3 regions of the Methylobacterium sp. Ger2507 genome follow, and region 1 is predicted to be linked to each of the others. Evidence: predicted binding sites of a transcription regulator. Region 1 holds the regulator's gene; each other region holds the start of a gene.
What was found. Region 1 encodes LexA, which represses DNA repair genes until DNA is damaged. Its sites were predicted from a motif close to TGTTCNNNNTGTGTTCNG; they were not measured.
Positions count from the first base shown of each region.

Region 1 (10,341 bases):
GGCTGGTGCGGGCCGGGCTGGCGATCGTGCCGTTCACCGCCCTGCACTGGCCCATCAAGAAGATCGCCGCCGGCATCGCCATGGTGGGGGTCACCGCCTATTGCGTGTTCTCCGGGTGGGACATCGCGGCCGAACGCTCGCTGATCATGACCCTGGTGATGCTCGGCGCGATTCTGGTCGATCGGCCGGCCCTCAGCATGCGCAACCTCGCGCTCGCCGCGCTGATCGCCCTGGCGCGGGATCCGGACGGGCTCCTCGGCCCCAGCTTCCAGATGTCCTTCGGCGCCGTTGCCGGGCTCATCGCCTGCGCACCGCTGATCGCCGGACAGGGCGGCCGCCGCGAGGGCGCCGGTCCCGTCACCCGCGCCGTCGCGTTCCTGATCGCCGCGATCGTCGGAACGCTGGCCACGACCCTCGTGGCGCAGATCGCCACCGCGCCCTTTGCGACCTATCATTTCCAGACGGTGCAGCCCTTCGGCCTCGTCGGCAATGCGCTCACCCTCCCGCTGGTCTCCCTGGCGGTGATGCCCGCGGCGGTGCTCGGCATCCTCGCCTATCCGTTCGCCCTGGATCAGCCGGTGTGGTGGGCGATGGGTCTGGCGGTGCGCGGAATGCTGTCGATCTCGACCTGGATCGCGGGCTTCGGACACGCCGTCGTGGTGGTGCCGGCCTTCGGGGCGGGGGCGTTGGGGCTGCTGGCGGCCGGCCTCCTCCTGCTCACCCTTCCGGCCTCGTCCCTGCGTTGGCTCGGGTTGATCCCGGCGGCGATCGGCATCGCCTTCGCGGCGTCGCCCGATCGCTTCGACATCTACGTCGATCGGGAAGGCACCGGGGCGGCGATCCGGGATCGCAGCGGCCACCTCGCCACTCTGGGGCGTCCGCCGGCCTTCGTGCTCGAACAATGGCTGAAAGCGGATGGCGATGCCCGGAAGGCCGGCGCCGTCCCGGCCTTTCCGGACGCCCGGTGCGATGGCCTCGGCTGTACCCTGACCCTGCCGGATGGGCGCAGGGTCGCCCTCGTCACCGACAAGCGCGCCTTCCCGGAGGATTGCGCCCGGGCCGATATCCTGATCAGCCGCCAATCGGCCCCGCCGGGCTGCGCCGCGGCGTTCGTCCTCGACCGGACCTTCCTGGCGGCACACGGCGCGGCGGCCTTGCGCCTCACGCGCGAGGGCGCCCGCGTCGTTACGACCCGGCGCCCGGGAGAAGCCGTTCCCTGGCGACCCGTGGCACCTGCCAACACGGACGCACCGGCGCGTGCCGCACCGGACATCGTGCCGGCAGCGCCGATCGGGCGAGCAAAGGACGCACCAGGTTCGCCCGGCGAAGGGCCGGGCGAAGGAATTGGCGAAGGGACCGGCGAAGAGCCTCAGTAACGACGCACGAGACTGACGAGGCGCCCCTGGATCTGCACCCGATCAGGGCCGAGCACGCGGGTCTCGTAGGCCGGATTGGCGGCCTCGAGAGCGATGGACGATCCCCGTCGGCGCAGGCGCTTGAGGGTCGCTTCCTCGTCATCGATCAGGGCCACGATGATGTCCCCGGTGTTCGCCGTGTCCTGCTTGCGGATCACCACGAGATCGCCGTCGAGAATGCCGGCCTCGATCATCGAATCGCCGCGCACCTCCAGGGCATAGTGCTCGCCACCCGCGAGGAAGTCCGGCGACATCGTCACCGAATGGCTCTGCTCCTGGATGGCCGAGATCGGCGTACCGGCCGCGATCCGCCCCATCACCGGGATCGTCACAGCCCGGCCGCTCTCGTCGGTCGCCTGGGTGGTCGGCAGGCGTGAGATGGAGGCGCCGGCCGGCACACCCTTCCCCTTGCCGCCCTCGACCACGCTCGGGGTGAAGCGACGGACTTCCGCCGCAGGCGCGGTCCGCGCCGAGGCGGATTGACCGCCGAGGCTCTCGGGCATCCGGATCACCTCGATGGCGCGGGCCCGGTTCGGCAGACGCCGCAGAAAGCCCCGCTCCTCCAAGGCCGTGATCAGGCGGTGGATGCCCGATTTCGACTTCAGATCGAGGGCGTCCTTCATTTCGTCGAAGGACGGGGGAACGCCGCTCTCGCGCATCCGAAGCTGGATGAACTGGAGCAAATCCAGTTGCTTACGCGTCAACATGCGGAACACTCTTCGTTGGAGACATTGGCTGCGGCGGACGACCACAGAAACAAACCACGAACACGTTAAACGTTCCGCAAGTGTTCTGCAAGAGTTCCTTAAAGAAGGCGGAATTCGTGCGCGGTGGCGCGCGTCCGATCCCAATTCAGGGCCGGTCGGGTTGGTCCGGTCACCGGTCACCGGTCACCAGAGCATCCGGACGCAACTCTGGCAATATCCGGATCGGGCGGAAAGGCCGCCAGAGCGCTGACCTTGCCCCGCGATCGACGGCGCTCAGGTTTCGTGCGCGTCGGGCAGGCATGAACCGGGAAGGCGCGCGTTTCTCGACTCTGTCGCACCCGGATCGGCCGTTCGCCGCATTCCGCAAAGGCACGGCGCGATGCGATGCGATGGACGGCTCGCGCTACAAAGCATCATAGACTGCAAGCCTTGCCTCTCATCTCTCCTTAACCAAGAGAAAACCCCGTCGTTGTGTCCTTTACTGCCTATAGATAGATATTCCCCTTATAGAAAAACGCCAGAACAACGACAAGGCCAAGCAAACATGTCGAAAATCATTGCGTATTGGGACAGTGAAAGTTCCCGCAATGCCGCTGGCGGCCAAGCAGACCTCATCCTGGCGACGGCGCAAGGCGCGGCGGATGGCTGGGCGAAACACATCCAGGGCGACGCCGTGATCGAGATCGCCATCGCGATGGGCAATTTCGCCGGCGGAAATGTCCTGGCCAATGCCGGTCCCAGCTATGCCTGGGACGGCCAGGGATGGACCTTCGCCCCGATCCTGGAAGCGCGCGAGGGTTGGGATGGCAATGGAGGCGAGGCGGACGGCAAGGTCACCCTGGGCCAGGACAAGCTGGGCGATCTCTTCTTCGATCCGCAGGGACAAGCCGGTGTCCCGTCCAACAAGATCGACGCGTTCGGGCTGTTCCAGCACGAGATCGCCCATGCCATCGGGTTCATTGATTTCCAGCCGGCCTGGTATGAAAACGGATCGATGGTGTATTACGACGAGAATACAACCACGGTCCTGGGTGGCCCTGCCAAGCTCGACGATGCGCGGGCGCATGTCTCGGGCGTCGAAGATCTGATGGACCCCTATTCGCCCTGGGGGTGGCGCCCGCAGATCTCGGATCTCGACCTCGCTCTCCTTCAGGACAAGGGCCTTCCGATCGCAACGGATCGCAAGGACCAGATCTGGCTCGGCAGCAAATCCGACACCTTCTCGGCCTTCGGCGGCGACGATTACGTCGAGGGCGGACGGGGCGACGATCACATCGACGGTGGGGCCGGCAAGGATTGGCTCTATGGCGGCGTCGGCAACGACACCCTTCTCGGGGGTGCGGGCGCCGACGGGCTCGATGGCGGCGAGGGCGATGACCTTCTCGAGGGCGGCACCGGCGCCGATCGGCTCTATGCCGGCCTCGGCGACGACAACCTGCGTGGCGACGCGGGGGATGACGTTCTGGAAGGTGGCGACGGCACCGATATCCTGAACGGTGGCGCCGGCGCCGATCTCATCATGGGTGGTCGCGGCGGCGACCGGGTTGCCGGCGGAGCCGGGGATGACACCTTCGTCATCACCTTCGGCGATCTGGAGACGAAGGGCATTCGCGACCTGATCGTCGATTTCCAGGGCGCGGGGCAATCGGGCGGCGATGTGATCCAGTTCAGCGGGTTCGCCGTCGCCTCGACCCTGGACCTCATCGGAACGTCCGGCAACGCGCGCGTCTACGAGGTTCACGACGCCGCGGGCGGGTCCCAGGGGCAGCTTCAGGTCAGCGCGGGTGGAGCCCTGGGCCCGTTGCTGACGCTGAACGACTTCCTGTTCGCCTGATCCGATGTCGCGGCGGCCTGCATCGGGCCGCCTCGAACGAGCCTCGCTCTTCGTTCCTGGCCTCGTCGCGGCCTTCAGGCCGGGGCAAGCGGGGCGCGGACGCAGTCACCTCAAGCCGATCCGTCGCGATCGACGTGGAGAAACCCGATCGGGCCGGCCTGCCCTTGGTCGAAGATGCCGGCCGTGAGCTGCCGGCCATAGACGCAGGCGGTGTCGAGATTGGTCCGGTAGCGCTTCTGATCGGGAATTCCGGTCCGCTGCGGCGTATGCCCATGGACCACGTGCTTGCCGAAGTCGAAACCGGCGCCGAGGAAAGGCTGGCGAATCCAGAGATGGTTGGCGACATCGGGATCCGGTCCGGTGCGCCCCGGGCGGAAGCCGGCGTGAACGTAGTAGCGCAGGGCATCCTCGTGAAAGGTGGGAAGCGCCGCCATCCAGCGCACCACCTCCGACGGAAGTGCGTCCGGCTCCGTGACGCCGAACGAGCGGAGCGTGGCATCGCCGCCATTGGCGAGCCAGACCGCCGCGTCCGCCGCATCGCGATACGCATCGATCATCATCCGCTCGTGGTTTCCCATGAGGCAGACGACGGCGTTCGGTGCCGAGGCCTGCAGGTGGCTCAGCATCGCGACGACCCGTGCGCTGTCGGGGCCGCGATCGACGTAGTCGCCGAGGCAGACGATGCGGGCGCTGCGGTCGCCCCGATGGGCGTTGATCCGTTCGAGCAGCCGCATCAGGGCATCGGCGCATCCGTGAATGTCGCCGATCGCGTAAGTCAGGTCGTTCATGGGGGTGTCGGGGCGCGGGGCGTGCGGAGTGGCTGGACTGAGCATCGCACCCGCATGGCAGGAATTCGGCGCCACGAAAATCCTCGACGCGCCCGGGCTGCCGCCGCACCGCTCGCCCGGTCGGGGCTCCTCAGGGGTTTGACCCGCCACCGTGAGCGGGGAATGCCGGGTCAGGGCCGCGCACGGGTCGGATCGGGCTCCGGCGTGGGTCAGCGAAAGACCTGGATCATGGCGGGCGTCAGGATGACGACGAAGAGCACGGGCAGGAAGAACAGGATCATCGGCACGGTCAGCTTCGGCGGCAGGGCCGCCGCCTTCTTCTCGGCCTCGTTCATGCGCATGTCCCGGCTTTCCTGCGACAGCACGCGCAGGGCCTGGCCGACCGGGGTGCCGTAGCGCTCGGCCTGGATCAGCGCCGTCGTGACCGCCTTGATCTGGTCGAGGCCGATGCGGCTGGCGAGGTTCTCGAAGGCCATGCGCCGGTCCGGAAGATAGGACAGCTCGGCGGTCAGCACCGCGAGTTCCTCGGCCAGAACGATGGACTGCCCGGAGACCTCGGCGCTGACGCGGCGAAAGGCGTGCTCCACCGACATGCCGGATTCGACGCAGATCAACGTAAGGTCGAGCGCATCCGGCCAGGCCGAGCGAATTTCCGTCTGGCGCTTGCTCGACGCGTTGAGAAGGTAGAGTTCCGGCGCCTTGATCCCGAAGAGAAGGACCGCGATCACGATCATCGCCCGGATCGCGAAGGGCTGGTCCAGAACCCCGAGCACGAACAGGTAGAAGATCGCCACCACCGCCAGAACGACCGGCGTCACGAGGCGGAAGAACAGGAAGGCGGTTTCGGCGCCCGGCGAACGGTAGCCCGCCATCATCAGCTGCTTGCGGGCCGTCTCGGTCCCGAGCCAGCGATCGAGGCTGAACCGCTCCACCACCCGCTTCATGTAGGCTTTGGGCGCGACCCGCAGGGTGACCTTCGAGGACATCCGCTCGCGTTCGCGGCGGCGAATCTCCTCCCGCTCCTCGCCGATCAGCTTCATGCGCTTGCCCAGGCGGTCGGGCTCGAACATCGGCTGGAGCAGCGCGAAGGCGGTCGCCGCGGCGGCGACGCCGGCCAGGACCGTGCCGAGGAAGCGCGGCTCGGTGACCTTGGCGGCGATCAGGTCCAGCATGCGGTGTCTCCGTACGATCCCGCCGGGCGCGGATGGGGGTGAGCGGGGAGCCCGCGCGTGGAGCGCGGACGGCGGAGAGTGCGGGTCGGCGGCCTCATCAGACGTCGAAGTTGATCATCTTCTTCATCGTGAAGACCCCGATCGACATCCAGATCGCGGAGCCCACCAGCGCGAGCTTGCCGATATCGGTCCGCCACAGCAGCGAGATGTAATCCGGGCTCGACAGGTAGGTCAGGGTGGCCACGATGAAGGGCAGGGCCGCGATGATGCCGCCGGAGGCCTTGGCCTCCATGCTCATCGCCTGGATCTTGCCGGCCATCTTCTTCCGCTCGCGCAGGACGCGGGACAGGTTGGCCAGGGCCTCCGAGAGGTTGCCGCCGGACTTGGCCTGGATGCTGATCACGATCGCGAAGAAGTTCACGTCGGAGACCGGCACGCGCTCGTACATCTTCAGGAGGGCGTCCCCGAGCGAGACCCCGAGGGTCTGAGATTCCACCACCTGCCGGAACTCGCTGCGGATCGGTTCCTCGGCCTCGCGCGAGATGATCCGGAAGCAGTCGCCCACCGGGATGCCGGCGCGCACGCCGCGGGTGATGATGTCGATCGCGGTCGGAAGTTCCTTGATGAAGGCGGCGATCCGGCGCTTGCGCAGAAAGGTCAGGAGCCAGAGCGGCAGACCGAAGCCGCCGGCGAACACGGCGCCGAGACCGGCCAGGGGGTTGCCGGTCGTGATGAAGATGATCGCGCCGAAGACGAGCGCGATCCCGGCCGAGATCAGGTAATACTGGTTGCGGGACCAGGACAGGCCCGCGCGGGCGATCTTCAGCTCCAGGGTCACCTTGGTGCCCTCGCGCTTGGCCTCGACCTCCTTCAGGCTCTTCGCGACCTGATCCCGCCGGCTGACCGTCGCCGCACGGGCGCCCGGGGCCGCGACGACGCTCACGGTCCGGCGCCGCTCGGCGGAGCGCCGCTCGCCCGAGAGGTAGGGGGACACGAAGACATAGGCCAGTCCGCCGGCCGTCAGGGCCAGGAGACCGGAGGCGAGGGCGAGGCCGCTGGCGTTCACGATCCGCTCCCGCCCTCTCCGGCCGCGTCCAGCGCGGCCGCCAGCGCCTCGTCCTCACCGTAATAGCGCGCGCGCTCCCAGAAGCGCGGGCGGCCGATGCCGGTGGAGCGATGGCGGCCGATCAGCTTGCCGTTCGCGTCCTCGCCCAGCACGTCGTAGAGGAAGAGGTCCTGGGTGATGATGACGTCACCCTCCAGGCCCAACACCTCGGTGATGTGGGTGATCCGGCGTGAGCCGTCCCGCAGGCGCGTCGCCTGCACGATCACGTCGATGGACCCGCAGATCATCTCGCGCAGAGTTCGCGACGGCAGGCTGAACCCGCCCATGGTGATCATCGATTCGATGCGCGCCAGGGCCTCGCGCGGCGAGTTGGCGTGCAGGGTGCCCATCGAGCCGTCATGGCCGGTATTCATGGCCTGGAGGAGGTCGAAGGCCTCCGGTCCGCGGACCTCGCCGACGATGATCCGCTCGGGGCGCATGCGCAGGCAGTTCTTGACCAGATCGCGCATGGTGACCTGACCCGACCCCTCCATGTTGGGCGGCCGGGTTTCCAGGCGGACGACGTGGGCCTGCTGCAATTGCAGCTCCGCCGCGTCCTCACAGGTGATGATGCGCTCATCGGCGTCGATGTAGCGGGTCAGGCAGTTCAGCAGCGTGGTCTTGCCCGAGCCGGTACCGCCCGAGATCACGACGTTGCAGCGGACGCGCCCGATGATCTGCAGGATGCGGGCGCCCTCGGGCGAGATCGCCCCGAAGGAGACGAGCTGATCGAGGGTCAGCTTGTCCTTCTTGAACTTTCGGATCGTCAGCACCGGCCCGTCGATGGCGAGCGGCGGCGCGATGATGTTGACGCGCGACCCGTCGGGGAGGCGCGCGTCGCAGATTGGGGAGGCTTCGTCGACGCGGCGGCCGACCTGACTCACGATCCGCTGACAGATGTTCATCAGCTGCTGGTTGTCGCGAAAGCGCACGTTGGTGAGCTGGATCTTGCCGCCGACTTCGATGAAGGCCCGGGTCGCCCCGTTGACCATGATGTCGGCGATGTCGTCGCGCGCCAGCAACGGCTCGAGCGGTCCATAGCCCAGCACGTCGTTGCAGATATCGTCGAGCAGTTCTTCCTGCTCGGCGATCGACAGGACGATGTTCTTGAGGCCGATGATCTCCGAGACGATGTCGCGGATTTCCTCGCGCGCCGATTCGGCATCCAGGCGCGAGAGCTGGGACAGATCGATGGCCTCGATCAGCGCCCCGAAGATCATGCTTTTCGTGCGGAAATAGTCCTCGGACTTCGAGGTCTCCTGGATCTGCACCGGCTCGGGCCGGCGGGGCGCCTCGGCTTTCGGGCGCAGGATCGAATCATCGTGGATCGGCAGGGAGACCGGCGCCTTCGCAAGGTCCGTCATCGGCCGCGGGGCCGGCACCGCGGCACTGCCCGATCGTCTACCGAACATGGCGCGGGCTCCTGGGTATCGGGTCCTTGGGGATCGGGTCCTTAAGGATCGGGTCCTTGGACGACAGATGGCGCATCAGGAGGCCTTGCGCCGGGCGAGCCGGGACAGCAGGGGCTCGAACAGGTTCGGACGCGCGCGCTTCAGCTCCGCCCGGCCGGTGATCGAGGCGGCGAGGGAAGAGAAGATTTCCGCCGCCTTCGAGCCGGCCTGCACCTCGCCGATCATCTGGCCGTTATTCGCGGCCGTTCCGAAGAGGGCCGCGTCGAACGGGATCGCGGCGCCGATCGTCGTATCGAGGGACTTGGCGAACTCCGCCAGGGCGATCTCCGGGCGCTTCGGAACGCCGACGCCGTTGAGGATGACCCGGGGCTTGCGGTCGTTCGGCCGGTTCTGCTGAAGCAGGGTGAGCAGGTTCTTGGTGTTGCGCAGGGCCGCGAGTTCCGGGCTGGCGACGATGATGATCTCGTCGGCGCTGATCATCAGGCGCCGCGACCAGGCGGTCCATTGATGCGGCACGTCGAGGACGACGCACGGCACCGCGGCCCGCAGAAGGTCGAGCAGGTGGTCGAACGCCGGCTCGCCCAGATCGGTGGTCCGGTCGAGGGTGGCCGGCGCTGCCAGCAGGGACAGCCGGTCGCTGCACTTCGAGAGGAGGCGGTCGAGAAGAATCGAATCGAGACGGTCCGGGGCGAACACCGCCTCGGCGATGCCCTGGGGCGGGTCCTGGTTGAAGTTCAGGCTCGCCGTGCCGAAGGCGATGTCCAGATCGGCGATGACGGTGGCGGTGTCCTGCTCGCGGGCGATCGTCCAGGCGAGGTTGTGGGCGAGGGTGGACACGCCGACGCCACCCTTGGCGCCGACGACGGCGACCGTCCGCCCCACCGGCTTGGCACCCGGAGCGGTGAAGAGGTCCGAGATGGCCTGGATCAGATCGATCGGGCGCACGGGCGCCATCAGGTATTCGCTGACGCCGCGCTGGATGAACTGCCGATAGAGCGCCACGTCGTTGACGTGGCCGATGACCACGACCTTCGTTCCCTCGTCACAGACCTCCGCCAGTGAATCGAGGTACTCGAGCGGGCGCGATTTCATGCCCTGGGTTTCGATGACGATGACGTTCGGCGTCGGCGCGTGGCGGTAGGCTTCGACGGCGGCGGCGCCGCCCCCCATCTGAACCTTGATGTGCGCCTTGTTCATGCGTCGATCCAAGCCGACCGATTCGACCAGGGTCGCACTCTCCTGCGTCTCGCAGAACGCCTGGATCGTGATGCGGGGCACGGGGGCGATGATGCGCTCGGACGTCTCGTTCAGATCCGTCATGAGGGTGGTTCCGGTTCAGGTTGGTGCAGAGGCGGGAGCGAAGGCGGATGACGTGATGAGCGACGTGGCGGGTAACTTAGAGGGTGGCGCCGGGCCACCCGCCCCTTGCGGTTATTGCGAGACCTGCGACTTGACCGAGGTCTTCCCATCCTGACGCCATTCGATTGACGGATCCTTGCCGTCCCGGATCTTGCCGATGTCGTTGGTCCGCCGGATGGTGTCGATGCGCCCCTCGGGCCGGGCCCGGACGAGGTCGACGGGGTCTGCGACCTGGGCGGCGAAGTTCGACTGCGAGGCGCACCCGAAATTCCAGTAGGTTTCGTTGCGTCCGTTGAAGGGCGCATCGCCGACGCCGAGATCCTGCGGCCAGGTCCCGCATTGGCTGGCAACCTTCGCCTCCATGCGCTGGAAGCTGAGACGCAGGGGCGAGGCGAGGTTCGGGTTGGCCACGGCGTAGTGGGAGATCACGATCTGCCGGCCCGGGACGCCGCCATCCGCGCCCATCCGGCGCAGGGCCGCGGCCGTCCGCTCGACCGCCGCCCCCTGGGCCGGGGCGATGCCGCCCGGCAGGTCGAGCACCAGAGTCCC
Region 1 covers NZ_JBUYVC010000001.1:2,580,596-2,590,936, forward strand. The annotation lists gene ACV7NL_RS11960 (ComEC/Rec2 family competence protein) at 1-1,376, shown strand, start outside; gene lexA (transcriptional repressor LexA) at 1,370-2,122, opposite strand; gene ACV7NL_RS11970 (calcium-binding protein) at 2,667-3,956, shown strand; gene ACV7NL_RS11975 (metallophosphoesterase family protein) at 4,067-4,744, opposite strand; gene ACV7NL_RS11980 (type II secretion system F family protein) at 4,954-5,916, opposite strand; gene ACV7NL_RS11985 (type II secretion system F family protein) at 6,014-6,982, opposite strand; gene ACV7NL_RS11990 (CpaF family protein) at 6,979-8,433, opposite strand; gene ACV7NL_RS11995 (AAA family ATPase) at 8,509-9,753, opposite strand; gene ACV7NL_RS12000 (CpaD family pilus assembly protein) at 9,865-10,341, opposite strand, start outside.

Region 2 (10,341 bases), 290 kb from region 1:
GCACCATGCCCGCTCGAAGACCGACCGCCGCTCGGTCCGCATCAGCCTCACCGACAAGGGCCGCCAGGTCCACGACATCATCCAGACCCTGTACGACAAGCACGCCCGCACCATCCAGCCGATCGGCGGCATCTCGGACGACGATTTCGGCCGCCTCAACACCGCGCTCACCCGCCTGGAGCGCTTCTGGACCGACCAGATCCGCTACCGCCTCTAGGCCACGCCTCCGGCCGGCACTCTCCAGTCTTTCCTTCCTGTTGTCGGGATGACCGGTTTCCACGGATCCCCGACAAACTTCAGGCGCCGGCCTGTTCGTGGGTCTCCTCGCCGGCGGGCTTGCCGTCGTCGCGGGCGCGGTGGAGCATGAAGATCGCCAGCACCATGGTGAGGATCAGTCCGGCGAGGACGCCGAGCTCGATCATCGAGGCCTGGAACAAGGCCTGCTTCTCGGGTGACCAGTCCTTGGCGTGGGTGATCTCCGACGATTGCAGGGTGATCACCAGCACCCGCCGGATCGACGCGATCAGCCCGACGATCAGGAACGGCTCGCAGGTCAGCTTGCCCGAGCGCATCGACACCCGCACCGTGTGCAGGATCTCGATGAGCATCAGCAGGAACAGCAGACGGTCCACCACCTCCAGGATCTGATCGGCACCGCCGAGGCTGCGCAGCGCGCTCCAGGTCAGCTGGGCGGCATCGATCAGGGCGACGAGGGCGGTGAGGGCGAGGAGCGCGCCGAGCGCCGCGTAGATCGCGTGCTCGGTGTGGAGGAAGATGAAGCTCGCCGCGCGCGTCAGCCGGCCCTGATCGTCCCGCTCGTCGGACATGGCGCGCTCTCCCCCGCGTGATTGTCCCGATCAGACAGGATCGGCGTCCGGGCGTCCAGGGTGCTCCCCGGTGAGAATCGGCCCGCCACGGGCCATGAATCCGGTCGCTCCGGTCACGAAGGCGTGGGGCAGGCCGGGGGCCGGCCGGCGCCCACGTCGCGCGTCCCGGTCACAGCATATCCTCCACCCGGATCGGCAGGGCGCGGATGCGCCGGCCAGTGGCATGGAACACCGCGTTGGCGATGGCCGCGTTGACGCCGATGATGCCGAGTTCGCCGAGCCCCTTGAGTCCGAGGGGATTCACGGTGTCGTCGGGGTCGGGCACGAACAGCGCCTCGATCTCGGGCGCATCGGCGGCGGTGGCGACGAGGTACTCGGCGAGGTCGGCGTTGCGGTAATGGCCCCGGTCGAGGATGGTCTCCTCCAGCAGCGCCGAGCCGAGCCCCCAGATCATGCCGCCGGTGAGCTGGCTCCGGGCAGTGAGGGGGTTGAGCACGCGCCCGGCCGCGAAGGCGCCGAGGAGGCGCGCCACCCGGATCTCGCCTGTCTCGGCATGAACCTGCACCCGCGCGAACTGTGCCCCGAAGGCCCAGGATACGGCTTGGCTGCCCGCACCGGTGCCCAGCGCCATCCGACCCGATTCGATCGCCTCCAGGGCTTCGGGACCGGAGCCCTCGGGGGTGAAGGCCGCAACGGTCTCGATCCCGCCCGGGTCGAGGCCGGCGACGAGCATGTCCAACGGGCAGGCGCGCCCGTCCGGCGCCGCGAGGCGGCCGGACTCGAGGCGAAGGCTGGCGGGATCGGCTCCGGCCAGCGGCCCGGCCACGGCGGCTTCGGCGAGGCGGACCCGCAGCGATTCGCAGCCCTGCGCCAGGGTGTGGAGCAGGCTCGTGGTGGTGGACGAGCCGCCCGACAGGCCGGCGGCCGGCAGGTCGGTGTCGCCGAGGCGGACCGTCACGGCCTCGGGCAGGAGGCCGAGCCATTCGGCGGCGCCGAGCGCCAGGAGAGTGGTGATGCCGTTGCCGATCTCATGGTGGGCGCTGGCCACGGTGGCGCGTCCGTCGGGTCCGAGGCCGATCCGCATCGTCGCGGGGGCGATCTTCACCGGGCGCACCGAGGCGGCGCAGCCGAGGCCGATGCGCCAGGGGCCGTCCCGCATCCGTCCGGGTTCCGGGTCGCGCTCGGCCCAGCCGAAGGCTTCGGCGCCGGCTTCGAAGCAGGCCATCAGGGGGCGTGAGGAGAACGGCTTGCCGGAGATCGGATCGGTCAGCGTGTCGTTGCGCCGGCGCAGCGCGATGGGATCGAGCTTGAGCGCATGCGCCATCTCGTCGACGGCGCTCTCCAGGGCGAACAGGTAGGGCACCTCCGGGGGCGCCCGCATCGGCCCCGGCGTGTTGCGGTCGACCCGGGCGGCGCGCTCGTCGGTGCGGACATTGGGGCAGGCATAGAGGCTCGCGGTGACGTCGGTGCCCTCCATGGCGAAGGGGTCGAAGCGCGAGGCGATCACCTCGGCCTCGTGCACCAGGGCGGTGAAGCGCCCGTCACGGGTGGCGCCGAGGCGGATGTCGTGCCGGGTCTCGGGCCGGTAATTGGCGATGGTGAAGCAATCGCGCCGGCTGGGCACCAGGGAGACCGGCCGGCCCAGGGCGCGGGCCGCGAGAGCGACCGGCGCGGTGTATTGGGCCAGGGCGAACTTCGCGCCGAAATGCCCGCCGATCAGTCCCGCCACCACGCGGATGTCGGCGGGGTCGAGGCCGAGCTGGGCGGCGAGCCCGTGCCGGACCGCGCCGATGTAGCGCGAGGGTTCGTAGACGGTGAGGCGCGGGCCGTCCCAGGCGCAGGTGGTGGTGAACAGCTCGATCGGGTTGTGGTGCTGGATCGGCGTCTCGTAGCGCGCGGCGACCGTGACCTCGGCCGCAACCAGGGCCGAGTCGGCGTCGCCGCGGCGCGGGTCGTGGTGCTTCGGCTTGAGATCCGCGAGCCGCACCGTCTCGGAGCCCGGTGCATCGAAGCCGTCGGCGAAATCGTCGCGTCGATAATGCACGACCGCGCGGTCGGCCGCCTCGCGGGCGGCCTCGACGGTGTCCGCCACCACCAGGGCGACGATCTGGCCCGCATACGCGACGGCATCCGAGTCCAGCGGCCGATGCCCGCTATTGGCATGGCCGCCCGCCATCAGGTGCTTCACCGAGCGGATCGCGCCGGCGAAATCCCGGTGGGTGAAGATGCGCAGGCAGCCCGGGACCGCCTCGGCGGCGGCCAGATCGAAGCCGGTGATCCGCCCGCGCGGGATGGTGCTGGTGACCAGGGCCGCGTGGGCGAGGCGCGGCAGCCGCGTGTCGGAGGCGTAGAGCGCGACCCCGGTGACCTTGGCGGCGCCCTCGACGCGCGGATGGGGCCGGCCGAGCGGGGAGGGACGGTCGCGCGCGTCGGTCGGTCTCCCCATCGGGTTCTCGCTTCCCATCGGGTTCTCGCTTCCCATCGGGTTTTCCTCGCCTGCCGCGAGGAGAACCGGCGGGGGCACCGCCGCGGTCCAGGGCGCGACCCCGAGTCGCTCAGACATCGATCGCTCAGACCGAAGTCGCCCGGACCGAAGTCGCTCCGGCAGATGTCGCCCGGACAGAAATCGCCCGAGGCGCGTGTCCCGCCGGCCTAGCCCTTCCAGTTCTTCAAGGCCCCGAAGGGGCTGAGCGCGGGATCGGCAGCCGGCGGATTGAGCACCGGTTCGACCTGCGCGATGGCGTCCGCCAGGGAGAAGGCCGAGCCGCTGGTCAGCTTGCCGCCGGCCGCATCCTTGTGGCCGCCGCCGCGGAAGCGCCGGGCGCCGTCGAGGGCGGTCTCGTTGTTCGAGCGGAACGACATGGTGCCCGCCCGCTGCACGTTGAGGACGCGCTTGGCCCGGCCGCTCTCCATGATGAGGTCGGAGACGCGCTGGAAGGTGCCGGAATCGAGCCCGAAGGACATCAGCGTGCCGTCCGACAGGGGGTGGAACAGGTCCGAACGGGCCAGCACCCGGGCGATTCGCATGCGGGTGGTGAGGCTGCGGTCGTCGTCGGGCGCATCGGCCAGATAGGCGTCGAGGATGGCCTTGCGCAGGGCGGGCACCTGCCCCTCGATGACGGCCGGGGTGGCGCCGTCGCCGAGGAGGCGCGCCACCCCGAGGAGGAGGTCGCCAACGAAGCGGTCGTGCCAGGGATGGCCGATCGGCACCAGGTTCGAGACGTTGTCCCAGAACACCTCGTCGAGGCTGAGGCCGATGCGGAACTCGGGACGGTCCTTGCGCCAGAGATCGACGGCATCGACCGCCGTCACCAGCGCGCCGAGGATCGGGTCCTCGCCGGTCTCGCGGGCCGCGTAGAGCGCCCGGTGCTCGTAGGCCATGCGGGTGGCGCAGCGGGTCTCGTCGATCAGCACGACGACGTCGGGGTCTTCGAGATCGAAGCGCAGCAGACCCGGCACCTCGGCATCGGCCTGCGGCGCGAGATCCTGCGCCCGCATCTGGTCGACCGACGAGGCGTGGTGATCGAGCACGATCAGCTTGTGGCGGGCCTCCGGCTCGCGGCGACGGTTGAGGGCGGCGAAGTTGCGGATGAAGGTGACGGCCACCGCCTCGAGGCCGAGGTCGGTCATCAGGATCATCTCCGGCACCGCCACCTTGCCGAGGCGCTTCAGCTCGGTCTCGACCACGGGGCCGACATCGGAATAGCGCGGCACGTGGACGATGCGGGCGACGTCGACGAACTGGCCCACGACGGTCGAGGCACCGTAGCCGTCGAGGTCGTGGTGGGTGATCTGGGTGATGTTCAAGAACCTGTCCTCGGGCGAATCGCGAAGCCGGCGCTTCGGCTGTCCTGGTCGCCCTTATGCGGCAGCCCTCGGCCGGCGGCGAGCCCCCGCAGGCGCTGCGTCGGTTACGCCGTGGATCGGAACGCCACCGGGCTTGATTCCCGCGCCGAGACCGGGATTCTGCGAACAGACCACGAACACGGGCGAAACGATCGGGAGGGGCGTCCGCGATGGACCCGGGCGAGGCGGGCGCGATCCGCAAGATCATCCACATCGACATGGACGCGTTCTACGCCTCCGTGGAACAGCGTGACGATCCCGCCCTGCGAGGACGCCCGGTGGCGGTGGGGGGATCGCGCGAGCGCGGCGTGGTGGCGGCGGCGAGCTACGAGGCGCGGGCCTTCGGGGTACGCTCGGCCATGCCCTCGGTGACGGCGCGCCGGCTCTGTCCCGACCTCGTCTTCGTCAAGCCGCGCTTCGAGGTCTACCACGGTATCTCGGAGCAGATCCGGGCGGTCTTTGCCGAGCATACCGACCTGATCGAGCCGGTCGCCCTCGACGAGGCCTATCTCGACGTGACGCGAAACCGGCAGGGGCTGCCCACCGCCACCGCGGTGGCTCGCGCGATCCGGGCCTCGATCCGCGCCCAGACCGGGCTCGTGGCCTCGGCGGGCGTCTCCTACAACAAGTTCCTGGCCAAGGTGGCGTCCGACTTCCGCAAGCCCGACGCCCTCTTCGTCATCACCCCCGCGATGGGGCCCGGCTTCGTCGAGGACCTGGCCATCGGGCGCTTCCACGGGATCGGCCCCGTCACCGAGGCGCGCATGAAAGCGCTCGGCATCCTGACCGGGCGCGACCTCCGCGCCCTGAGCCTCGACGCCCTGACGACGCGGTTCGGCGCCGCTGCCCCCTATTACTACGGCGTCTCGCGCGGGATCGACGAACGGCCCGTGCGGGTGAACCGGGTGCGCAAATCGATCGGGGCGGAGAACACCTTTTCGGAGGATTCGGCGGATTACGACGTGCTCGCGGGCCGCCTCGTCCCCCTGCTCGACAAGGTCTGGGGGGCGGCCGCCGCCAAGGAGGTCCGCGCCCGTACCGTGACCCTGAAGGTGAAGTTCGCGGATTTCGAGCAGATCACCCGCGCCCGCTCGCTGGCGGGCTTCGTCGCCGACCGCGCCTCGTTGGAAGAGATCGTGCGGGTGCTCCTGCGCGACCTGTTCCCGCTCCGGCGCAGCGTGCGCCTGCTCGGCGTCTCGCTCTCGGCCCTGGAGCACGGACCGGCTCTGGAGCCGCGACAGCTCGGGCTCGGCCTCTGAGGCGTGCGTCGGCAGGCCGGCTTCACGGGCAGGCCGCCGCCACGGCGATGCGCCGGCCGCGCCGCAGGACGACGATCAGCGCGAGGCCGAGCGCCGCCATCGCGGCTCCCGCGACCGAGACCGCCGGATAGCCCCAGCCGAGATCGATCACGCCGCCGCCGAGGGCCGCACCGATCGCGTTGCCGAGATTGAAGGCGCCGATGTTCAGCGCCGAGGCGAGGTTGGGGGCGCGATCCGCCTCGGCCATCACCCGCATCTGCAGGGGCGGCACCAGGGCGAAGCTCGCGATGCCCCACAGGAAGATCAGCGGTGCCGCGCTCAGCCGCGAGGTCATGCCGGGCGCGAACAGCAGGAGCAGGACAATCAGCGCCAGCAGCGACGCCATGATGGTGCCGTCCACCGAGCGGTCGGCCAGACGGCCGCCGGCCCAGTTCCCGACCGTCAGTCCGACGCCGTAGATCACCAGCATGGCGCTGACGAAGGCGGCACCCGCCCCCGCCTCCATGCGCAGGATCGGGACGATGTAGGTGAAGACCGTGAACATCGCGCTCGACCCCAGCACCGTGAGGGCCAGGGCGGCGAGGACCGGGCCGCGGGCGACGACGCGCAGTTCCGAACCCATGTCGGGCGCGTCCGCGACGGGCAGCGGCGGCAGGGCCAACCGCAGCGACACCATCGCGATCACGCCGATGCCGGCGATGCCCCAGAAGGCCGCGCGCCAGCCCAGTGCCTCGCCGACCCAGGCGGCGAGCGGCACGCCCCCGATGGTCGCGATGGTCAGGCCTGAGAACATCGCCGCGACGGCGGCCGCGCGACGCTCAGGCGGCACGAGGCCGGCCGCCACCACCGAGCCGATGCCGAAGAAGGCTCCATGATTGAACGAGGTGACGATCCGGGCGCCGAGCAGCATCGTGTAGCTGTCGGCGAGCGCCGAGAGCAGGTTGCCCAGGGTGAAGATCCCCATGAGGCCGACCAGAAGGGCGCGTCGCGGCATCCGGGCGAAGCCCAGGGTCATCAGCGGTGCCCCGATCAGGACGCCGAGCGCATAGGCGCTGACCAGCAGCCCCGCCGTCGGGATCGAGACCCCGAGATCGCTCGCGATCAGCGGCAGCATACCCATCGGGGTGAACTCGGTGACGCCGATGCCGAAGGCACCGATGGCCAGGGCCAGCAGGGATGGATGGAGGGTCATGGCATGACGTCCCGGCACGGGGTTTTTGAGCAGTTGTTCCGGACATGCACATGATACCATCCGGGACAGGGCGGTAGTCCCGTTTCCGGATCGACATCTGTGCGTCAGGAGCACGAATGCAGCGCGACAAAATCGATCGCACGGGGGAGATGGCGACGTTCCTCGCGGTGGCGCGAGACGGCAGCCTGTCCGCCGCCGCCCGCACGCTGGGACTGACCGCCTCGGCCGTCAGCCGCATCGTGGCGCGCCTCGAAACCCGCCTCGGCGTCCGGCTGATCGTGCGGACCACCCGTACCCTGCGCCTCACCGCCGAGGGCGAGAGCTATGCCCGGGCGGCGCGGCGCATCCTCGCCGACATCCAGGAGAGCGAGAGCGCCATCGCCGATCAGGCCTCGCCCCGCGGCCGGGTTCGGATCAGCACCGCCTCGGCCCATGGCCGGCTGGTGATCGTGCCGCTACTGGCGGAGTTCGTGAGGCGCTATCCCGGGATCTCCGTCGACATCGATCTCAGCGACCAGATCGCCGACATCCTCGGCGGACGGGCCGACGTGGCGATCCGCTTCGGAACCCTGCCCGACAGCCCGCTCACGGCGCGACGGCTGGGCGAGACGGGCCGCACGATCGTGGCCTCGCCCGCCTATCTGGCGCGTGCCGGGGTGCCGGTCGTTCCGGCCGATCTCGCACGGCACAATTGCCTGGATTTCAATTTCCGCCGCGCCGAGCCCGGCTGGCCGTTCCGCGAGGCGGGGCGCGATTACCTGTTGGCGGTCGGCGGCAACATGACCGCGAATAACGGCGAGACGCTGGTGCAACTCACCCTCGACGGGATCGGGATCACCCGCGTCGGCCATTTCCATATCGTCGACGACCTTGCGAGCGGTCGCCTGGTGCCGTTGCTGGAGCCCTACAATCCGCAGGACCGAGAGGCCATTCACGCGGTCTTCGTCGGCGGCGCCGCGATGCCGGCCCGCATCCGGGTCCTCATCGACTTCCTGGCGGAGATGCTGCGGGCGCCGACCGGGGCGGAGGGAACCCCGCAGGAGGACGGCGCAAACGAAAGGGGCGCTACCCTTTCGGATAGCACCCCCTCGGATCGGCAGGCCCCGCGAACGGGGCATGCGATCTCCCTTAGTTGAAGGGATCGATCTCGGCGGACTCGTAGCTGGTGACTTCCATGCCGACGCAGATCTCGGAAACGATGGGGGCGGACCACTTCATGACGTCACTCCTGGTTGGTTATGGTTGGAAAGAGCCGAACCCGGCGGGTTCGACGCGTCTTCGAACTCAGGCCGGGCCTTAGTTGAAGGGATCGATCTCGGCGGACTCGTAGCTGGTGACTTCCATGCCGACGCAGATCTCGGAAACGATGGGGGCGGACCACTTCATGGGATAACTCCTTCGTGCTCGACGCCCTTGATATGCCGTTGGGTTGGGCACAATACAAGTGGACGCTACACTTATATTTCTCATAGGGTTGGCGGATATCGCGGGTCCAACCCTGGGTTTCAGCGGAAACTCTACGCCGTCCGAGGCTCGAACCGGCGATATGGTGCTGGATTGGAACCCGCGCGTGTCTCGCGTGCGATCCGCCTCGGAGATCGCGCGGTGGCGATGGGGAGGGACCCAACCCGCTCCGCCGGGGGAAAGATCCCGGCCCGGTCGGATTCGGCTTGACGCCCCGGGGAGGGGAGGCGCACTCACGCGCCGCCGAGCGGTTCCGCGCGTGATTCCCTGGTGTTTCACAACGTGCGGTGCGCCCCTCGGCTCCCTCTCGACGAATCCAATGCCCAGCGACAGTCCCGACCGATCGCCCGCGCCGTGCCCGGCCGCCTCCGCCCCTCGCGCCTGACGCCCCGCTGACCGGGCGCGGGTGCCCGATGCGGACGGCCGTTCACGGCCGGATCGCGCGCCCCTGCGAGGTGAGCCCATGAACGAGATCGCCCCCTTCCCGGCCGGCATCGACCCGGCGGTCCTCGCCGCCCGCCTCTCCGACGAGCGTGCGCCCGACATCGTCGAGGCCCTGAACGAGGAAGCTCCCGAGGTCGCCGCCGCCATCCTGCTGGGCCTGCCGCTGGAGCGCGCGATCGAGGTGCTCGACCAGCCGGAACTCGATTGCGCGGCCGACATCATCGAGATGCTGCCGCGCGACCGCGTCGCCTCCTACCTGTCGGGCATGTCGGCGGACCGGATCACCGACCTATTCCGGGAGATCGAGGAGCCCGGACGCTCGGACCTGCGCGCCCGGCTGGACGCGGAGACCCGCGGCGCCGTCGACCATCTGAGCGCCTATGGCGAGGAGACGGTCGGCTCGCTGATGACGACCGAATTCGTCGCCGTGCCGGGCAACTGGACCGTGCAGCAGACTCTCGACCACGTCCGGCACGTGGAGAAGACGCGCGAGACCATCTACGCGATCTTCGTCCTCGATCCGCGCACCCGCGCCCTGACCAAGGCCGTACCCCTGCGCCGGCTGATCTCGGGCGATCCGGGCGACAACGTGCTCTCGGTGGCGCCGAACCGGCGCCCGCTGGCGGTGTCGCCGACGGCCAGCCGCGAGGAGGCCGCCCGCCTGATCTCGAAATACGACCTCCTGGCCCTGCCGGTGATCGACGCGGTCGGCCACGTCATCGGCATCGTCACGGTCGACGACATGATCGACGCCATGGTGGAGAAGCAGACCCAGGACGTGCAGCGCTTCGGAGGCATGGAGGCACTGCCCGAGCCCTACATGGATATCGGCTTCGGCACGATGATCCGGAAGCGGGCCGGGTGGCTCTGCGCCCTGTTCCTCGGCGAGATGATGACCGCCACGGCAATGCAGGGCTTCGAGGGCGAGCTCGAAAAGGCCATCGTGCTGACCCTGTTCATCCCCCTGATCATGAGTTCGGGCGGCAATTCCGGCAGCCAGGCGACGTCGCTGCTCATCCGTGCCCTGGCGCTGCACGAGGTGCGCCTGCGCGACTGGTGGCGGGTGGCCCTGCGCGAACTGCCCACCGGCCTCGTGCTCGGCATGATCCTCGGGGCGATCGGCATCATCCGTATCGTGATGTGGCAGAAGATCGGATTGTACGATTACGGCGAGCACTGGATGCTGGTGGCCGCCACGGTCGGAGCGGCGCTCGTCGGCATCGTCACCTTCGGCTCGCTCACCGGCTCAATGCTGCCGTTCCTGCTTCAGCGACTCGGTTTTGATCCCGCCACCGCCTCGGCGCCCTTC
Region 2 covers NZ_JBUYVC010000001.1:2,871,355-2,881,695, forward strand. The annotation lists gene ldtR (transcriptional regulator LdtR) at 1-217, shown strand, start outside; gene ACV7NL_RS13300 (phosphate-starvation-inducible PsiE family protein) at 297-827, opposite strand; gene ACV7NL_RS13305 (xanthine dehydrogenase family protein molybdopterin-binding subunit) at 997-3,390, opposite strand; gene ACV7NL_RS13310 (dimethylmenaquinone methyltransferase) at 3,480-4,634, opposite strand; gene dinB (DNA polymerase IV) at 4,844-5,932, shown strand; gene ACV7NL_RS13320 (MFS transporter) at 5,955-7,124, opposite strand; gene ACV7NL_RS13325 (LysR family transcriptional regulator) at 7,241-8,260, shown strand; gene pqqA (pyrroloquinoline quinone precursor peptide PqqA) at 8,253-8,342, opposite strand; gene pqqA (pyrroloquinoline quinone precursor peptide PqqA) at 8,421-8,510, opposite strand; gene mgtE (magnesium transporter) at 9,052-10,341, shown strand, end outside.
Region 2: a site for LexA is predicted at 4,796-4,813, ahead of dinB (DNA polymerase IV). Genes of this name have one in related genera too.

Region 3 (10,341 bases), 1.2 Mb from region 1:
CACGCTGCTGCTGGCCCGCTCGGTGGCGGCCGAGAGGCGTGCCGGATCGAGATGGCTCGCGTAGAGGCTCTCGATGTCCTGGCCGGTCAGGCACCCGGACGCGCCCGTGAGGCGTTTCAAGGCATCATTCATGTGCGGATACGTGCCGGCGACGTAGGCGTACCAGACGGCATAGGAATGCGGCGTCGCCGAGGGACCGTAATCCCGCATCAACGCGTTGGCCCGCTCGGCCAGCGCAAAGCTCCGTTCGCGGTCGCCGTGTATCCCGTCCATGATCCGCCCAACTGTCCCGCCCCCCGGTCGTCTCACAGGGTGGCGCATCTCCGCGTTTTGATCGTTTTACGGAAATGTTCGTGCAGAGGCCGTTAAGGGCTCGGACGAAAGGCCATTTCGGCTCCCGAGAACGGTTGGCGTACCGATCTCGTCGCGCTCCATTCTCTCTCGACGGGTTATTTGGACGGCTTGACCACCGCCGGACGCAGGAGAAACGCCGGCACGTGCGAGCCGAGACCGATCGGGGTATCGCCGTCCTCCTCGTCGCCGCGACGGCGGGCCTGCGGGCGTCGATCGTCGCGCGAACGCTCGGCCGTCCGCTCGGGGCGGGGCGACTGTGGCGGCGTCTGCTGTGGCGCAGGGGCGGCGGCCACCACGTCCCGCTCGGCCTCCGCCGCGGGTGCGGCGCGCTCGGGCGCGGCGCGGCGCGGCGCGGCCCTGCGGCCGCCCGCCTCGGCGCGGCCCTCCCGCTTCGGCGGCCGGCTCTCCGCCTTGCCCTCGGCAGGCGCACGGCCTTCCTGATTACGAGCTTCCGGATTGCGGCCTTCGCCACCGCGGACCCGCCGGCCCGTGCCGGTCTTGCCGCGATAGCGGGTGCGCGTCGACTCGCCCTCCTCGGACGGTGCCGATACGGGGACCGAAGCGAGGTCGCCCTCCGCCCAGGGAATCGGCTGCCCGATCAGCGCCTCGATGGCGTGGAGCGAGCGCTCGTCGGCCCGGCTCACCAGGGTGAAGGCGTGCCCGGCGCGACCCGCGCGCCCGGTCCGGCCGATGCGGTGCACGTAGTCTTCCGGGTGATGCGGGACGTCGAAGTTGAAGACGTGGCTCACGGCCGGGATGTCGAGGCCGCGCGCCGCCACGTCGCTCGCCACCAGCAGCGGCACCTCGCCGGAGCGGAAGCCGTCGAGGGCGATGGTGCGGGCGCGCTGGTCCATGTCGCCGTGCAGGGCCGCCACGTTGAAACCGTGGCTGGCCAGCGACTTCTGCAGCAGTGCCACGTCGCGCTTGCGATTGCAGAAGATGATGCCGTTGTTCAGGTCCGCCTCGCCGCGGATGAGGCGGCGCAGCAGGTCGCGTTTCTCGTGGCCTTCGGAACTCGTCGCCACGAGCTTCTGCACGATGGTCGAGGCGGTGGAGGCGGGACGCGCCACCTCGATCCGCTGCGGCGTGTGCAGGAACATGTCGGCCAGCCGCTCGATCTCCGGCGGCATGGTGGCGGAGAAGAACAGGGTCTGGCGGGTGAAGGGCACCATCTTCACGATGCGCTCGATGTCCGGGATGAAGCCCATGTCGAGCATGCGGTCCGCCTCGTCGATGACGAGCAGCTCGACGCCGGTGAGCAGCAGCTTCCCGCGCTCGAAATGGTCGAGCAGCCGGCCCGGCGTCGCGATCAGCACGTCGGTGCCGCGCATCAGCTTGGCATCCTGCTCGGCGAAGGAGACGCCGCCGATGATCAGCGCCACGTTGAGCTTGTGGTTGATGCCGTAGCGGTCGAAGTTCTCCACCACCTGGGCGGCGAGCTCGCGGGTCGGCTCCAGGATCAACGTGCGCGGCATGCGCGCCCGGGCGCGGCCGTTCTCGAGCAGCGTCAGCATCGGCAGCGTGAAAGCCGCCGTCTTGCCGGTGCCGGTCTGGGCGATGCCCAGAACGTCGCGGCGCGCGAGCACGTGAGGAATGGCCTGGGCCTGGATCGGCGTCGGCTCGGAATAACCGGCCGCCGTGACGGCCTGGAGGACCTTGTCGCTCAATCCGAGGTCGGCAAAAGACATATTCTATGAGAACCGTTGCGCGCGGGAATGGACCAACCGGCGCGGAGGACATCGACACGGCGACGGCTGGCTCAAGGGCGGCTTCGACACACGACCCGCCGCGCACACGCGTTGCGGGGACACTTAGGGCCTTGCACGGCCTTGTCAATCGAGAGCCCCCGTCCGCACAGGCTTATCCGCAACGCGGTGCGCGAATCGGGCTCGCCCCTTGGCCACCTCCTTGGCCGCCTCCTTGGCCGCTCCCCCTTGGCCGGCCCCTTGCGTCGAGGCGGACGCCCGAGACCCGGCCTGCGCCGGTCCGTCCCACCTCCCACGCGACCGACACCTGAGACGCAGCACATCCCCCTTACCGAAGGTCCGACCGGTCTTGCGCATCCTCCTGATCAATCCGAACACCACCCCGGCGGTCACGGACCTCGTGGCGCGGCACGTGCGCACCATCGCGGGGGCCGCGGCCACCATCATTCCCGTCACGGGGCGATTCGGCGCCCGTTACATCGCGAGCCGCGCGGCCTCGGCCATCGCGGCCCATGCCGCCCTCGACGCCCTCGCCGAGCACGTCGCAGGCTGCGATGCCGTCTATCTCGCCTGCTTCGGCGATCCGGGTCTTGCCGCCCTGCGCGAGGTCTCGCCCGTGCCGGTGATCGGCATGGCGGAGGCGGCCTGCCTGGCCGCCAGCGCCGGAAGCCGACGCTTCGCCATTGTCACCGGCGGGGTCCTGTGGGGGCCGATGCTGACGGAGTTCGTCACCGGCATCGGCCTCCGCGACCACCTGACCGGCGTGCGCACCGTTGCTCCCACCGGGGGTGAGATCGCGGCAGACCCGGAGGCGGCCCTCGGTGCGCTCGCGGCGGCCTGCACCGCCTGCGCCACGCAGGATGGGGCGGAAGCGGTCATCCTGGGCGGCGCGGCCCTGGCCGGGCTGGCCGCCCGCATCCAGCCGGACGTGCCGGTGCCCGTGCTGTGCTCGGTGGAGGCCGGGACCCGCGCCGTTCTGATCGCAGGCACGGCTCCCGAGACCCACGGTGGCACAGGGGAGGTCCCGACGCCGCTCGCGACCCTCGGCCTCGCCCCCGCCCTATCGGCGCTGCTCGGGCGCATCTGAACTCCGCCGCCTCATCTCGGCTGCCACGTCTCGGCTGCCGCGTCTCGGCTGCCACGTCTCAGCTGCCGCCTCTCGGTCCCGCGTTGGCTTGCGCCGCAGCCATCACAAACGCGTCAGCCGCGGCCCCTGCGAACCGAGCGACCGCGCGGTTGAGACCCGATCCGGACGGTCGTCCGACCGAGAGGAAAGGTCCGCCCGCGACCACCTTTCCCCTGGCGAGTTCTTTCCCCGCGAGAATTCATCCGGAATACGCGGCAGCGAATTCCGGGATGACCGAAGCTCGTTGCCGGCGACAAACCGCAGCAATATGGGTCTCTTCAAGCCCCCAAACAGGCATTAAAACGCAAAAATCCCCCTTACGAGGCAGGATCGTGCCGATAATTCAGATCTGAAGAAAGTCTTTCTCGGCCCCTTGAATCCAGCAATTGATGCACAGGGGCGAGTTCCTGTGTTGAGCTGGATGTGCGTGATGGCACGATCGCGAGAAGGCAAAAATGACGGCCTACTAACCTTTACCCTTCTTTGACATCTGCGCTCCTAAGAGATGACCTTGTTGCAGGAAAGCGACAGACCTCGCATCGGCCAGGGACTACAAGCGCGCCGGCTCTCGCCAATCAGGACCAGGTAAAACAATGAAAAGACTGCTTCTCGCCTCCACTGTGCTCGCCGGCCTGACTGCCGTCGCTTCGGCCGCGGATCTTCCGCGCCGCGCGGCTCCCCCGGTGTTCGTGCCGGTGCCGGTGTTCACCTGGACCGGCTTCTACGCTGGTTTCAACGCCGGTTACGGCTTCGACGCCTCCAGCCGCGACACCAACGTCTACAACAACGTGTTCCCGAACCTCGTGCGTGGCCCGAACGGCCTCGTCGGCGCCGGTGGCCCGTCGCAGGTCGCCTACTCGAACAACTCCAACGAGGGTTTCACGGGCGGCGGTCAGATCGGCTACAACTACCAGTTCACCCCGGGTTCGGGCGTGGTCGTCGGTATCGAAGCTGACGCCCAGTACGTCGACTTCGGCCGCAGCCGCAACAACTCGATCCTGACCCCCGGCTTCACCGCCGTCCCCGGCGTCACCTTCGTCGATCCGCGCGGCACCGCCAGCCTCGACTACTTCGGCACCGTCCGCGGCCGCCTCGGCTACGCCTTCGACCGCACCCTCGTGTACGGCACCGGCGGCTTCGCCTACGGCGCCGGCAGCAACGAGCGTTCGTTCGGCGGCTTCCGCGGCAACGACGACTTCCGCACCGGCTGGGCCGCTGGTGGTGGCATCGAGTACGCGCTCCCCACCGACTCGTTCCTGAACTTCTTCCGTTCGTCGGCCGTCACGCTCAAGGTCGAAGGCCTGTACGTGAACCTCGACAACAACAACCGCAACGCCGGCGTCTACGCCTACGACACCAACAACGTCCTCTACCGCCAGCCCGGCTTCTCCAACCGCAACAGCGGCACCGAGTTCGCCGTCGTCCGCGCCGGCCTGAACTACAAGTTCGGCTCGTACTAGGACCCGATCCGGCGGCATCTCGCGCGACCCATTCGGGTCGCGCGAGACTTCCTCCAACAAGAAAGCCCGGCCTCGCGGCCGGGCTTTCTTGCGTCTAGCCTCTTCTTCCGTCTGAACCCCAGCGAACGAAGGCGCCGACCGATCACCGGCCGCGCCCCTCCGGAGGTCCGGACGGGCGGGCACAATCCATCCTCAGATGTCGAGTTCCGCCCCGTCGGCGAAGGCGGCACGTTCGGAAATGAAGGTGAAGCGGGCCTCGGGCTTGTTGCCCATCAGGCGCTCGACCGCATCGCCGGTGGAATCGCGCGCCTCGTCCAGGACCTCGACCCGCAGCAGCGTACGCTTCTTCGGGTCCATGGTGGTCTCCTTCAGCTGCGCCGGCATCATCTCGCCGAGGCCCTTGAAGCGGCCGATCTCGACCTTGCCGTTCTTGAACACCGTCTTGATCAGCTGGACCTTGTGATCGTCGTCGCGGGCATAGGCGGTCTTGGCGCCCTGGCTGATCCGGTAGAGCGGCGGGATCGCCAGGTAGAGGTGTCCGCGATCGATGAGCTTGGGCATCTGCCGGTAGAAGAACGTGATCAGCAGCGAGGCGATGTGGGCGCCGTCGACGTCGGCGTCCGTCATGATGATCACCTTCTCGTAGCGAAGGTCTTCCGAGCGGTAGCCGGTGCCGGTGCCGCAGCCGAGCGCCTGGGTCAGGTCGGAAATCAGCTGGTTGGCGCCGAGTTTGTCGCGGCTGGCCGAGGCCACGTTCAGGATCTTGCCGCGTAGGGGCAGGATCGCCTGGGTGGCGCGGTCGCGCGCCTGCTTGGCCGAACCGCCGGCCGAGTCACCCTCGACGATGAAGATCTCCGAGCCGGCCATGCCGGCCTTGGAGCAGTCGGCGAGCTTGCCCGGCAGCCGCAGCTTGCGGGTGGCGGACTTGCGCGCAACCTCCTTCTCCTGCCGCCGGCGCAGGCGCTCCTCCGCCCGGTCGATCACCCAGTCGAGAAGCTTGTTGGCCTGGGCCGGGGAGGCGGCGAGCCAATGGTCGAAGGCGTCGCGGATCGCGGTCTCGACGATGCGCGAGGCCTCGACGGTGGCGAGCTTGTCCTTGGTCTGGCCCTGGAACTCGGGTTCGCGGATGAACACCGAGAGCATCGAGGCGCAGGTCGCCATCACGTCGTCGGTTGTCACCGCAGTCATGCGCTTGGCCTGGCCGACGCGCTCGGCATGCTCGCGCAGGGCCCGCAGCAGGGCGACGCGCAGGCCGCTCTCGTGGGTGCCGCCCTCGGCGGTCGGAATGGTGTTGCAGTAGGAGGCCGAGACACCGTCGTCGGTGACCATCCAGGCGACGGCCCATTCGAGGGAGCCGTGCCCGCCCGGCTTGGTGATCTTGCCCGAGAAGATCGCGTCGGTGACGAGTTCCTTGCCCTCCAGATCGCGGGCGAGATAGTCGCGCAAGCCCCCGGGGAAACGGTGCACGGTCTCGGCCGGCACGTCGTCCAGGCCCTCCAGCAGGGCAGGGGCGCAGCGCCAGCGGATCTCGACTCCGCCGAACAGGTAGGCCTTGGAGCGCGCCATCTTGAAGAGGCGGCGCGGGTCGAACTTGAGGGCGCCGAAGATCTCGGCGTCGGGATGGAAGCGGACCCGCGTCCCGCGCCGATTCTGCACCCGGCCGACGGTTTCCAGCGGCCCCTGCACATGTCCGCGCGAAAAGGTCTGGCGATAGAGGGTCTGGCTGCGGGCGACCTCGACCTCGAGTTCGTCCGAGAGGGCGTTGACCACCGAGATGCCGACGCCGTGCAGACCTCCGGACGTCTCGTAGACCTTCGAGTCGAACTTACCGCCCGCGTGCAGGATGGTCATGATGACCTCCAGGGCGGACTTGGTGGGGTATTTCGGATGCGGATCGACCGGGATGCCGCGGCCGTTATCGGTGACCACGAGGTGGCCGCTCTCCTCCAGTTCCACCTCGATGAAGCTGGCATGGCCCGCCACCGCCTCGTCCATCGAATTGTCGATCACCTCGGCGAAGAGGTGGTGCAGGGCGCGCTCGTCGGTGCCGCCGATATACATGCCGGGGCGGCGGCGCACCGGCTCCAGCCCCTCCAGCACCTCGATGTCGGAGGCGTCGTAGCCGGCTTCCGCCGAGACGGGCGGAAGCGGCGCCACGGCGTCGAGCTTGCGTCGCTCGGCGGGCTTTGAGGCAGGGGGCTTCGGCGCGGGAGGCTTCGGCACAGGAGGCTTGCCGCCGGCGAAGAGATCGCGTGCGGGGTCGCTCACCGGAGCGCCTCGCGCCGGGGATGGTGAGGCCGCGGGCTTCGCGGACCGGATCGCAGAGGGAGACCGTGCAGCATTCGCCTTCATCCTCTCACCATACCGGAACAAACCGGAAACAGAAAGGGGTTCCCGTCTCGCAGGGGCTGGGGCTCGGAGCCTCCGCCGCACGAAACGTACCACCCCATGACATGGTATGGGGGTGGTTAAGAAGGCCTGACCGTGGCGGAGCCGCCTTACGGGCGGGACAGCCCGATCTTTCAGGTCCCGACGCGGCCACCGCCCCGCTTCGTGATCGCCACCACGGCGGGGCGCGGCGGCATCGCCGGGTCGAAGTCGGGCCAGCGGGTGGCGGGCGCCTCGAAGGTGGCGGGCACCGCCTTCGGGTCCTCCTCGTCGGCCTCGCCGGGATGCTGCACGGCCACGAAGAAGGTGGTGTCGTCGCGGGTGAAATAGGGGCCGCACATCTCGGCGCCGTCGGGCACGCGGAAGAAGTGCTTGCCCGTGCCGCGGCCCGCCCCTTCGGTCTCCATCGCCCAGATGCCGTCGTTGCGGCCGGTGCGCGAGGGGGCATTGCCGTCGGTGGCGACCCAGAGCCGGCCGAGCCCGTCGACGGCGCAATTGTCCGGCATGCCGAACCAGCCGTTGGTCGTGGTGGCCGACGAGAAGGTGGCGCCCACCGCAGCGATACCGGGGTCGCCGCAGCGGACCAGGATTTCCCAGGTGAAGCCCGTGGCGGCGTGGTCGCCGTCGTCGGGGGTGAGTTCGACGATGTGGCCGAAGCGGTTGTCGGCGCGGGGATTGGCGGCGTCCGTCTGGTCGGCCTTGCGCTTCCCGTTGTTGGTCAGCATCACGTAGACCTTGCCGGTCTTGGCGCTGGCCTCGACATCCTCGGGCCGGTCCATCTTGGTGGCCCCGAGCCGGTCGGCGGCGAGCCGGGCGCCGATCACCACGTCGGCTTGGGATGCAAAGCCGTTCTCGGGCGTCAGCGGCCCTTCGCCGAGCACCAGCGGCATCCAGGTGCCGCGCCCGTCGGCCTCGAAGCGGGCAACGTGGAGCGTGCCCGCATCGAGGAGATCGCGGTCGCCGCTGTCGGCCCGCCCGGCGGTGACGAACTTGTAGACGTAGTCGAAGCGCTCGTCGTCGCCCTGATAGATGACGTAGCGGCCGTCCCGGGCGACGATGCCGGCGGCGCCCTCGTGCTTGAAGCGGCCGAGCGCCGTACGCTTCTTTGGGGTCGATTGGGGATCGAACGGGTCGATCTCCACCACCCAACCGAAGCGGTTGGGCTCGTTGGGCGCGCGCGAGACGTCGAAGCGCTCGTGGAATCGGCCCCACGCATAGGCGCCGGCCGGCAGGTTGAAACGCTTGTGGTTGGGGGCCTCGGGCGAGGCCTCCGGCAGCGTGCCGGAGAAGTAGTAGTTGATGTTCTCCTCGCAGGTCAGCCAGGTGCCCCAGGGCGTCGTGCCGCCGGCGCAGTTGTTGATCATGCCGAGAACCGCCCGCCCGCCGGGGTCGGCCGCCGTCTTCATCCGCTCCGTGCCGGCGGCGGGGCCGGTCAGCATCATCGGAGTCTGCGCCGTGATGCGGCGGGCATAGGGCGAATCCGGCACCACCGCCCACCGGCCATCGGTGCGGCGGATCTCGATGACCGAGCCGCCATGGGCCGCCATCTCGATGTCGACGAGGTTCCGGGTCATGCCCTTGAACGCGGCCGCCCGAGTGTCCTGGCGCCCCAGGCCGGGGAACATCAGTTCCTCGTTGGTGTATTCGTGGTTGACCACGAGGAGGCCGTGCGCCGCCGGGTCGGCCGCCCCCGGCATCGGAAAGTAGCCGACGAAGTCGTTGTTGTAGCCGAACTGCTGGGCCTGGGCCGCCGCCGATTGCTGGTGCGGGTCGAAGGTCGGCGCACCGGGCAGCACCGGGTCACCCCAGCGGATCAGGATGTCGGCATCGTGCCCGGCGGCGACGTGATGGTGCGCGTCCGACCCGGCCTCGATTTCTTCGAACGGAAAGCGCGCGCTGGCCGCCTGGGCCGCACCGGCGGCCAGTGCACGCGGCGTCACCACCGCCGCGATGGCGCCGACGCCGAGCAGCCCGCGCAGGAGGTCGCGCCGGTCGAAGCGCGCCGCCACCACGTCGCCGAAGGTCGGGTTGGCGCTGGCGTTGGAGCCGCGATCCTCGGCGGCCTCGGCGGCCTGCGAGCGGGTTCGCGTCGGTTCGGTCATGGGACGGTCCGTAGAGGCTGGCGGCAACCTCGCCCGTTAACCCGATCGCATGGCACAGGTGTGACGGCCCGGATCGTGACGGGCGTCCGGGTTCATGGATCGACCACGTAGGCGTCGTCGACGGCATGGAGCCGGCAGATCGTGCCGGTGGCACGCGCACAATTCGCGAGGGCGCCGTCGCGCGCCTCAAGGGCCGAAACGCGTCCGGTGCGCCAGCCATATCCGCCCGTGGCGGACACGGCAAAGGCCTTGCTGCCGGGGCTGTCGAGATAAGTCTGGAAAGCGGCCTGCCCGGCAGCGCCGAGGGATTGCGGAGGCTTCAGCGACGAGGGTGTCGAAGGACGGACCGCCGGGAGATGAAGACCCTGCCGGACCAGGAACGCCTCGACGATGGGCATCCAGATGTCCCGACCGTTCGGAGCCGAGAACAGGGCGTGACCATCTGACCCGAAGGCCGGAGCGGCGACGAAGCTGACCTGCCCGCCAGAGTCCTGAAAGGCCGCACGGAACCGCCGCGCCAGAGCCGGCCCGAAATAGCGGTCGTTCTCGGTATAGATCCACAGCATCGGTACGTGCGACCGTCATCCGAAGGTCCCGAAGGCGCGAACCAGCGCGTCCTCGTCACAGACCGAGTCGGGTGCGCGCGAGCCGCGGCCGCCGGCGAAGCTGATCGCTGCCACGAGACCGGAGGGTGGATCGGCCGTGAGCGCCACGGTGGCGAAGCCTCCGGCCGATTGCCCCACCGCGACGATCCTGGTGATATCGACATCATCGCGGCGGGTCATGAACGCGATCGCCGTCCGGATATCGGCCGCGCCCGCCCGAGCCGATCGGGCGTAATCGGCCTTCTCGCAGGGCCCGGAGCCTTCTGCCCAGGGTCCGACCGAGGTGCCGTAACCCCGACGCAGGACACTCACGGCGACGAAGCCGCGCCGGGCGAACGCCACCAGTTGCGGCATCATCCCGCGCGCCCTCATGCCGGGGCGGTCGCGCGCCTCACGGGGTGATCCGTGGCTGAGGATGACGAGAGGATGCCGGCCGCCGCCGAGCGGGAGCACCATGACGGCCTCGAGGCTGCCGCCCTCCTGCGCCGCAATCGGTATCCGTAGATCGACGCCGGCATAGTCCGCGGCCCGAAGCGGCGCGCCTGCAACCCAAAGCGCGGCGAGTCCCCCAAGACCCACCAACCGGAACATCACCCAAAC
Region 3 covers NZ_JBUYVC010000001.1:3,781,608-3,791,948, reverse strand. The annotation lists gene ACV7NL_RS17435 (GGDEF domain-containing protein) at 1-273, opposite strand, end outside; gene ACV7NL_RS17430 (DEAD/DEAH box helicase) at 450-2,042, opposite strand; gene ACV7NL_RS17425 (aspartate/glutamate racemase family protein) at 2,410-3,147, shown strand; gene ACV7NL_RS17420 (outer membrane protein) at 3,780-4,646, shown strand; gene parE (DNA topoisomerase IV subunit B) at 4,839-6,914, opposite strand; gene ACV7NL_RS17410 (PhoX family protein) at 7,169-9,136, opposite strand; gene ACV7NL_RS17405 (hypothetical protein) at 9,229-9,702, opposite strand; gene ACV7NL_RS17400 (alpha/beta hydrolase family protein) at 9,718-10,341, opposite strand, start outside.
Region 3: a site for LexA is predicted at 7,012-7,029, ahead of parE (DNA topoisomerase IV subunit B). Genes of this name have one in related genera too.